2 regions of the Nocardioides sp. AE5 genome follow, and region 2 is predicted to be linked to the other one. Evidence: riboswitches for the same ligand, from Rfam matches in the RefSeq annotation. Region 2 holds a riboswitch; the other holds the start of a gene.
What was found. Region 2 has a riboswitch for cobalamin ahead of Q9R27_RS09510 (ABC transporter substrate-binding protein). Riboswitches for the same ligand answer to the same signal wherever they lie in the genome.
Positions count from the first base shown of each region.

Region 1 (4,360 bases), on a different contig from region 2:
GAGCGCATGTTCCAGGATCATGGCCCCATCCTGCCGGGTAGCCTCGACCGCGTGAGCACCCTGGATGATCGGCTGGCCCGCGCGCTGCTCAACGCCTCCGCAACGGTCGCCACGGCGGAGTCGTGCACCGCGGGGATGGTCGCGTCGCGGTTGGCGGACCGGCCCGGGTCGTCGGCGTACCTCGTCGGCGGTTTCGTCACCTATGCCAATGAGGCGAAGACGAGCCAGGTCGGGGTGAGCGCTGACCTTCTCGCGCGGGTGGGTGCGGTGAGTGAGGAGGTCGCGCGTGCGATGGCGGCCGGGGCGCGCGCACGCCTAGACACGACGTACGGCGTCTCCACGACCGGTGTGGCCGGTCCGGGAGGCGGCACACCAGAGAAGCCCGTCGGCCTGGTCCACATCGCCGTGGCGAGCGCCTCCACCACGTGGCACCGGCGACTGGAGTTGCCCGGCGACCGCGACGCCGTACGCCGTGGGGCCACCGAGCAGGCGCTGGAGTTGCTGCTCGAGGCCGTCACCGCTGGTACCGCCTGAGGCTTCGACTACCGTGGCCCGGTGCAATGTGGCCACTTCGAGGCGGGCAGGTGCCGCTCGTGCGCCCTGATGGGGACGCCGTACGACGCGCAACTGGCCGAGAAGCAGCGACAGGTGGCAGCGACCTTGCCGACCGGTCTTGCCTGGCTGCCACCCGTGGCGAGCCGTGAGTCCGGCTTCCGCAACAAGGCGAAACTGGTCGCCGCCGGCACCCGCGGCGCACCGGTGCTCGGCATCCTGGACCGCGACCAGCACGGGATCGACCTGACCAACTGTGGCCTCTACGAGCCCGGCCTCGCGGAGGCCGTGCGCACCATGCCGCGACTCGTCGCCGAGCTCGGCCTGACGCCGTACGACGTGCCGCGACGCACCGGGGAGCTCAAGCACGTCCTGCTCACCCATTCCCCCGACGACGAGCTGATGCTCCGCTTCGTGCTCCGCTCCCCCGGGCAACTGCGGCGGATCCGCGACGGGCTCGCGCTGCTGCGCGAGGAGCTGTCCGGCCTGCGCGTCGTCAGCGCCAACCTGCAGCCCGAGCACAAGGCGATCATCGAGGGCGACGAGGAGCACGTGCTCACTCCGGAAGATTCCCTGCCGATGCGGGTCAACGACGTGACCCTGCACCTGCGCACCCGCAGCTTCTTCCAGACCAACACGGCCGTCGCCGCGGCGCTCTATGCGCAGGCGCGTGCGTGGATCGCCGATCTCCGGCCGAGCGAGGTGTGGGACCTCTACTGCGGCGTGGGCGGCTTCGCGCTGCATGCGCTGGGCCACGGTGCCGACCGCGTGGTCGGTGTGGAGTCATCGGCCGAGGCCGTGGCCAGCGCCAGGCTCAGTGGCGCAGCGCTTGCCCGGGGCCACCACGAGTGGCACGCCGGCGATGCGACCCGGATGCTCGACGACCCGGTGCTGACCGGGCGCAGCGGTCCCGACCTGGTCGTGGTGAACCCACCGCGGCGCGGCATCGGGGCGGCCTTGTGCGCACGGTTGGACGAGCACGGACCGCGCCATGTCCTCTACTCTAGTTGCAACGTGACCACGCTCGCCGCGGATCTTGCGGCCATGCCACGGCTGCGCCCGATCGCGGCGCGGCTCTTCGACATGTTCCCGCAGACCGGCCACCACGAGGTCATGGTGCTCCTCGAACGGGATCCCCCGGCGCAGGCCTGAAATCCGGTCCACCACAAGATGTGGGTAGTTACATCGATGGAATTCATGTATATAGTGGCGACCGCAGCTGGTCCGGCTCCTCAGCCAGAGGAGTCGTCGCAAGAGGGAATCCGGTGAGAGACCGGAACTGCCCCGCAGCGGTGAGTGGGAACGAACTCCGTCAACAGCACTGGGCGAACAGCCTGGGAAGCGACGGACAGTAGGAATCTCGACAGCACGAACGCCGAGAGAACGCCCGCGAGTCCGAAGACCTGCCAGTGCCCCGTCATCGACGACGGGGGTCCGCGACCTCGAGGGAAGGTCAGGGGATCGACAGCGGCGCGTTGGCGTCGGCGCCCCCTCCTCTCCTCGCACGACGCGGGCAGCGTCATCACACGAGGATTCACGAGGGGTGAACCGATGACGATCAAGGTCATCAAGCGAGACGGATCCAGGGTCGACTACGACGGCTACGAGATCGCGCGTTCCATCGAGGAGGCCGCTGCCGGCCTCGACGACCAGGTCGCCAGGGCGACCCAGCTCCGCTCGGAGCTGGAGATCACGCTCTTCGACGGCATCACCAGCGAGCAACTCGACCAGGCCGTCGTCCAGGTCGCGCTGCAGAACGTCAAGGACGACCCGGCCTACGACACCATCGCGTCGCGGCTGCTGGTGAAGAGCTTCTACAAGGCGATCTTCGGCGAGGGCGTGACCCGCGACGAGGTCTACGCCTTCCACGCCGAGGCGTTCGTCGCCTTCATCGTCCGCGGCGTCGAACTCGGCCTGCTCGACACGCGCCTGCGCGACCTCTTCGACCTGGAGCGGCTCGGCGCCGCACTGGACCCCGGGCGCGACGACCTGCTGCGCTACATCGGTGTGCAGACCATGCGCACCCGCTACATGATCAACTCCCCCGACGGCCGCCCGATGGAGATGCCGCAGTTCTTCTGGATGCGGGTCGCGATGGGGCTGGCCTTGAACGAGGAGGACCCGAACGCGGCAGCGCTGCGCTTCTACGACAAGATGTCGCGCCTGGAGTACCTCGCCGCAGGCTCCACCCTGGTCAACGCCGGTACGTCGTACAGCCAGCTCTCCAACTGCTTCGTGATGCAGATGGAGGACGAGATCGAGCACATCGCCAAGTCGGTGCGCGACGTGATGTGGCTGACCAAGGGCACCGGCGGCATCGGCCTCTCGGTCACCAAGCTGCGCGCCGAGGGTTCACCAATCAAGTCCAACAACACCACCTCGACCGGGCCGATCCCGTTCATGCACACCATCGATTCGACGCTGCGCGCGGTCAGCCGCGGCGGCAAGAAGTTCGGCGCGCTCTGCTTCTACATGGAGAACTGGCACCTGGACTTCCCGGCCTTCCTGGACCTGCGGCAGAACTCCGGTGACCCCTACCGGCGTACCCGGACCGCCAACACCGCGGTGTGGATCTCGGACGAATTCATGAAGCGGGTCGACGCCGACCAGCCGTGGTACCTCTTCGACCCGGCCGAAGTGCCCGACCTGGTCGAACTCACCGGCGCTGCCTTCTCCCAGCGGTACGCCGAGTACGCCGCGCAGGCCGAGGCAGGCCAGCTGCGGCACAAGAAGATCGGCGCCCGGGAGCAGTTCAAGGCGATCCTCACCTCGCTGCAGTCCACCTCGCACCCGTGGTTGACGTGGAAGGACACGATCAACACCCGGGCGTTGAACCACAACACCGGGACCATCCACCTGTCCAACCTGTGCACCGAGATCTGCCTGCCGCAGGACCGGGACAACGTCTCGGTCTGCAACCTGGCCTCGATCAACCTCTCCACCCATGTCACCGGCCGCCGGCAGGGTGCCCGCATCGACTGGGACCGGCTGGCCGCGTCCGCCCGGCTCGCAGTGCGCCAGCTCGACAACCTGATCGACATCACCATCTCCTCGGTCCCTGAATCCGAGCGCTCCAACGAGCTGAACCGGGCACTGGGGCTGGGGGTGATGGGCTTCACCGACATCGTGGAGCGCTTCGGCTACTCCTACGCAACGCCCGAGGCCTACGACCTGATCGACCAGGTCATGGAGTTCGTCTCGTGGCACGCCATCGATGCCTCGGCCGACCTGGCCCGCGAGCGGGGCGCCTATCCCAACTTCGAGGGATCGCGGTGGAGCCAGGGCATGGTGCCGATCGACTCCCTGGACCTGCTCGAGGCGGACCGGGGCACCCCGGTCGAGGTGGACCGGACCACCCGGCTGGACTGGGACGCACTGCGCACCAAGGTGGCCGGTGGGATCCGCAACTCGACGCTGCTGGCGATCGCGCCCACCGCCTCGATCGGCCTCGTCGCCGGCACCACGCCCGGTCTCGACCCGCAGTTCAGCCAGATGTTCAGCCGGTCCACCAGCGCGGGCAAGTTCCTGGAGCTCAACCGCAACCTGGTCGACGACCTCAAGGCGCTGGGCCTGTGGGACACCGTGCGCGAGGACCTGCTCCGCCACCAGGGCGACCTGTCCAAGGTGGCCGACGAGCACGACATCCCCGCCGAACTGGTGGAGATCTACCGCACCTCGTTCCAGCTGGACGGGCGCGCCTTCCTCCAGGTCGCCGCACGTGCCCAGAAGTGGATCGACCAGGCGATCAGCCGCAACATCTACCTGGCAGATCGCAGCGTGAACAACATGGTCGACCTGTACGCCGATG
Region 1 covers NZ_JAUZVI010000013.1:2,580-6,939, reverse strand. Annotated here, with positions in the region: gene Q9R27_RS16335 (antibiotic biosynthesis monooxygenase) at 1-21, opposite strand, end outside; gene Q9R27_RS16330 (nicotinamide-nucleotide amidohydrolase family protein) at 52-534, shown strand; gene Q9R27_RS16325 (methyltransferase domain-containing protein) at 556-1,704, shown strand; cobalamin riboswitch at 1,756-1,978, shown strand; gene Q9R27_RS16320 (ribonucleoside-diphosphate reductase subunit alpha) at 2,104-4,360, shown strand, end outside.
Region 1: linked by a shared signal. The riboswitch ahead of Q9R27_RS16320 (ribonucleoside-diphosphate reductase subunit alpha) and the one ahead of Q9R27_RS09510 (ABC transporter substrate-binding protein) in region 2 are both predicted to bind cobalamin.

Region 2 (4,360 bases):
ATCGGGGCCCCGCACTCGAGCGCGCCACGCGCGGCGGTCACCAGTCCGGGATGGATCACCAGGTCACCGGTCAGGTCGGTCTGGCCGGTGCCGTGCACCATCCGCACCGCAACCTTCTCGGCACCGGCGGGCAGGTGGTCGAGGCGGGCCTCGGCCCGGATCGTGGCGAACGAGTCGAGATAGATCGCCGCGCCGTCATCGATGTATTCGTAGCGCTTGGGCGGCCTGGTCAGGGACATCGTCACTCCTCGGGGTTCTCGCCCCATCAGCGGATGGTGATGTCCTGCGGCCAGTGTCTGGCTCGGCGCAGATGCACCTCACAGTGGCGGAACCGCCCCGGACTCGCACCGGGTTCCTGCCCCACAGGACGAGGGCAGCCTAGATCGTGCCCGGCTCGATCAGGTCGGCGGGCCGGACGGTGACCGGGAACGGCACCTCGGCGGACCAGGCATCACCGGGACCGATCCGGGCCACCTCGGCGAAGCAACCGTCCTCGAATTGCCAAGCGATGAACTCGCCGTTGTCCGGATCGATCACCCAGTACGCCGCGACCCTCGCCTGCTCGTAGGCATCACGCTTGCGACCGAGATCCAGGCGTCGGGTGCTCGGGGAGAGGACCTCGACGGCGAGGAGCGGCGGGACGGGAAGGTTCGTCGCCGAGAAGGCCGCCCGCGGAGCGACGAGGAGGTCGGGCTCGACCACGGTGCCCGCCGCGAGGATCACATCCACCGGGGCGTAGAGGACGGCGAGAGCGTCCGGGCACGCCCTGTCGAGAACGCGGAAGAGATTGCCCGACACGAACTGGTGCCGTGGTGCGGGTGCCGGCGTCATGACGAGGGCCCCGCCGATGAGTTCATGTCGACGACCGTCCTCCGGAAGCCGTTCCCGGTCCTCCGACGTGAAGGGTGCGCGCTCACGGGTGAGGACCGCCGACCCGTCGACCAGTTCGACGTCCGTGCCGATCCAGGGGACCCGGTCGAGGTCCTCGCGGGTCAGGGGCCGTCCCCACGGCAGGGTGGTCATGACTCCCATGGTGCCTCATCTCCTCGCATGGTGTCCGCATGCAAGGAGGTTGCCACCGAACGCGACCCTGGCGCAGGCGTCATCCACAGGCTCAGGTGCAGGCGATCACGGACCGCCACGGAGTGACCACCAGGCGGGCCGGGTGCCGCTCCAGCAACTGCGCCAGCAGGCTCGCATCGAGGAGTCCGTCCGGCACCGGCACATGCTCGATGCCTGTCGCCAGGACGCCGTACGCCGGCGGCTCGCTGCGCACCCGGGTGGCCGGATCCGCAGGGACCACGGGATGCAGGAGGTCCGACAGTTCGTTGACGTGCCACGGGGCTTCCGGCCCGGTCCCGCGGGCGGCGACGAAGGCCCGGGCCAGGTCCAGCAGCAACGGGACCGCATCGTCCACGGCGACGACGGGGCCCCACTCGTCACCGACCCGCACCTGGCACCGTGACGCGTCCAGGGCGATCAGGCCGAGGTCACCACGGCGGTCGATGACGTCCCCGCGGCCATCGTCGAGGACGAAGAGGAACCGCGCCGACAGACCGGCGTACACCGGATCGGCACACAGGCCCTCGTCCAGCGCCGCCGCCATCGGCCGCAGATCCACCCGGCCCGCGTTGACGTGTCGTTCACTGTCACCAGGTGACAGCAACCGACACGGTTGTGGCGCGTCGAGGCCGGTCAACGGCGAGACCAGCACGTTGCGGACCAGTTCATGGCTCGGCACGGGCAGCAGCCCGGTCGCAGCGATCGCCGCGACCACGTCGGCATCGAGGCACCCATCGCTGGACGGCAGCGCCCTCAGTTGCAGGTTGGCGCGACGGGTCAGGTGGACCGTGCCGTTGCCGAACGCGGTGGCGACCTCCATCAGTGCCGCCAGAGACCGTGGCAAGACCTCGCCACCTATCAACCGCAGCCGGACCAGTGCGCCGTCCTCGGCGGGCCACGGGCGCAGTACGCCGGGGCAGAGGTCGCCACGCGTCCGGGAAGTCACTGGGACATGGTAGGCATCCGGTGACCTCGGTCTCACCGGGAGCCTCCGCGAGACAGGGCCCGATCCGTTGGCCTAGGGTGGCCCTGCCAGTCAAGCTCGACCGAGCCAGGGAACCCGGTGGGAATCCGGGACTGACGCGCAGCGGTGAGGGTTGACGGGCGGGACACCACGTCACTGGGACTCGTTCCCGGGAAGACGTCCCGTCCGGATGATCCCGAGTCCGAAGACCTGCTGGCAGCAGGGTCCGCCCTGTCCCCATCCGCTGGCTCCGCGCATGAGCCATGACCCCGAGGAATGCCATGCACCGCATGTCCAAGGCCACCGCGCTGGCCGCCACCCTGTCCCTGAGCGGCCTGCTGCTGGCCGGCTGCGGCTCCGACGCCACGACGGCCGAGGGCAACACCCAGATCGAGAACTGCGGCGAGCAGGCGACGTACGACGTGCCCGTCCAGCGTCTGATCGCGACCAGCAACTCGGCCAACATCGGGACCCTGCTCCGGGTCGGCGCCATCGACCAGATCGCCGCAATGTCCCTCTCGCCGGGCAACGACGCCCTGATGAACGAGCTCTTCGACGTCGACGTCAGCGATGTCCCGCGGCTGCAGAGCCCGATCTCGATCGAGTCCATCGTCGGCCCCGACCCCGACCTGCTGATCGGCTCCTACAGCGGCCTCTTCTCCGGCTCCTCGGGGGTGACCCGCGAGGACGCCGAGGGACAGGGCATCGCGACGTACGTCATCTCCGACAGCTGCCGGCAGGATTCTGCTGCCGGATCCGAGTCAAAGCTCGGCACGATGGGCCCGTGGGACGCGCTGCGTGCCGACATCGAGAACTACGGCATCCTCACCGGCCACGAGGACAAGGCCGACGAGGCGCTGGCCGAGCTCGAGGAGCGGCTGGCTGCGCTGGAGGCGGCACCGCAGGGGGATGCCGCGCCGCGCATCCTGCTCTTCGACAGCGCCACCACCGACGTCTACACCTCCGGCCGCAACGGTCCGCCGCAGGGCATCATCGACGCGGCCGGTGCCGAGAACGTCTTCGCCGAGGAGGACACCACCTGGTTCCGCGCCTCTTGGGAGGCGGTCACCGCCAAGGACCCGGACGCGATCCTGGTGATGGACTACCGCAGCGATGACCCGAACGAGGTCGCGTCCAAGATCGAGACGATCCGCACGCACGCCGCGCTGAAGGACTCCGAGGCCGTCCAGCAGGACCGGATCATCGTGCTGCCGCTGGCCCTGTTCACCAGCGGTTACGGCAACATCGAGGCAGCCGAGCAACTGCGTGCCGGGCTGGAGGAACTGGGCCTGCTGCCCGAGTCGGGGATCACCGGCACCATCGACCTGCGATGACGCCGGACGCGGTCCTCACCCGCCTTGCCGAGGCCGACCCCGCCTCCTACCTGCTCCAGGGGCCGCCCACCGGCCCGGAGCAGGGGTGGCATCGCTCCGCGGCACTGCGTGAGGCGTCGGTGTGGCCGGGCATCGCGCGTGCCTATGCCGCAGGCATCGGCTCGACGAGCCTCGTCGTCGGTGGATCCTGTGCCCTGCAGGGGTACGCCGGACGGGTTGCGGCGCTCTCCGTCGGGAGGTGGGCGCTGACCGGTCGCGGACTGCCGCTGGCCGACCTCGACACGGGGGTGCGGCTGGCGGACGGTCGAACCGTCGGGATCTGGGTCCCTGCATTCGACGAGGCAATGGCGCCGTGCTCGCCCGCGGGGGTGGCCGAGCACCTCGTCGCACACCTCGAGGGCATCCTCACTGCGTCACGCACCGTTTCCAGGATCACCGAGAAGGTGGCCTGGGGCAATGTCGCGGCGGCCGTGGCCGGAGCCTGGCGGCGTGCACATGACGGGGTGGCTCCCGCCTCCCGCCCCGACGTACGTCGTGCTGCCGTCTCGTGCCTGGCTGCGCCGGTCTGGCCCTGGGCGAGCGTGCCGATCAGCTGGGAGGCCGTCGAGGCTCCCTGGGGCGAGAGCCTCGCCCACCGCCGCCACACCTGCTGCCTGATCCGGCTGGCACCGGAGAAGCGGGCCTGTGCCTCGTGCAGCGACCTGGGCGAGGACGAGGTGCGGTCCCGATGGCAGGAGACGCTGGCTGGGGCGGCCCCGAAACCCCTGGAGTTGGTTTCCGATGGCGCACAGTGACCTCACCACGCGGCGCGACAGTGCCGGGGAGACCACGGCCGTGCCGGAACCCGGAACGGGAAACGATGCGCGGACCGCAGGTCCCGTCCCGGCCGGAATGCGACGGGTCCCGGTGGTGCCCCTGCTCATCGTCAGTTCCGTCGCGCTCCTGGTCAGCCTGCCGGCCGGCACCATGTTCGGCCCGACCCACATCTCCTTCGCCGACG
Region 2 covers NZ_JAUZVI010000005.1:115,083-119,442, reverse strand. Annotated here, with positions in the region: gene Q9R27_RS09525 (precorrin-8X methylmutase) at 1-239, opposite strand, end outside; cobalamin riboswitch at 270-397, opposite strand; gene Q9R27_RS09520 (Uma2 family endonuclease) at 379-1,023, opposite strand; gene Q9R27_RS09515 (nitrite reductase) at 1,115-2,008, opposite strand; cobalamin riboswitch at 2,079-2,259, shown strand; gene Q9R27_RS09510 (ABC transporter substrate-binding protein) at 2,317-3,360, shown strand; gene Q9R27_RS09505 (hypothetical protein) at 3,357-4,154, shown strand; gene Q9R27_RS09500 (iron ABC transporter permease) at 4,267-4,360, shown strand, end outside.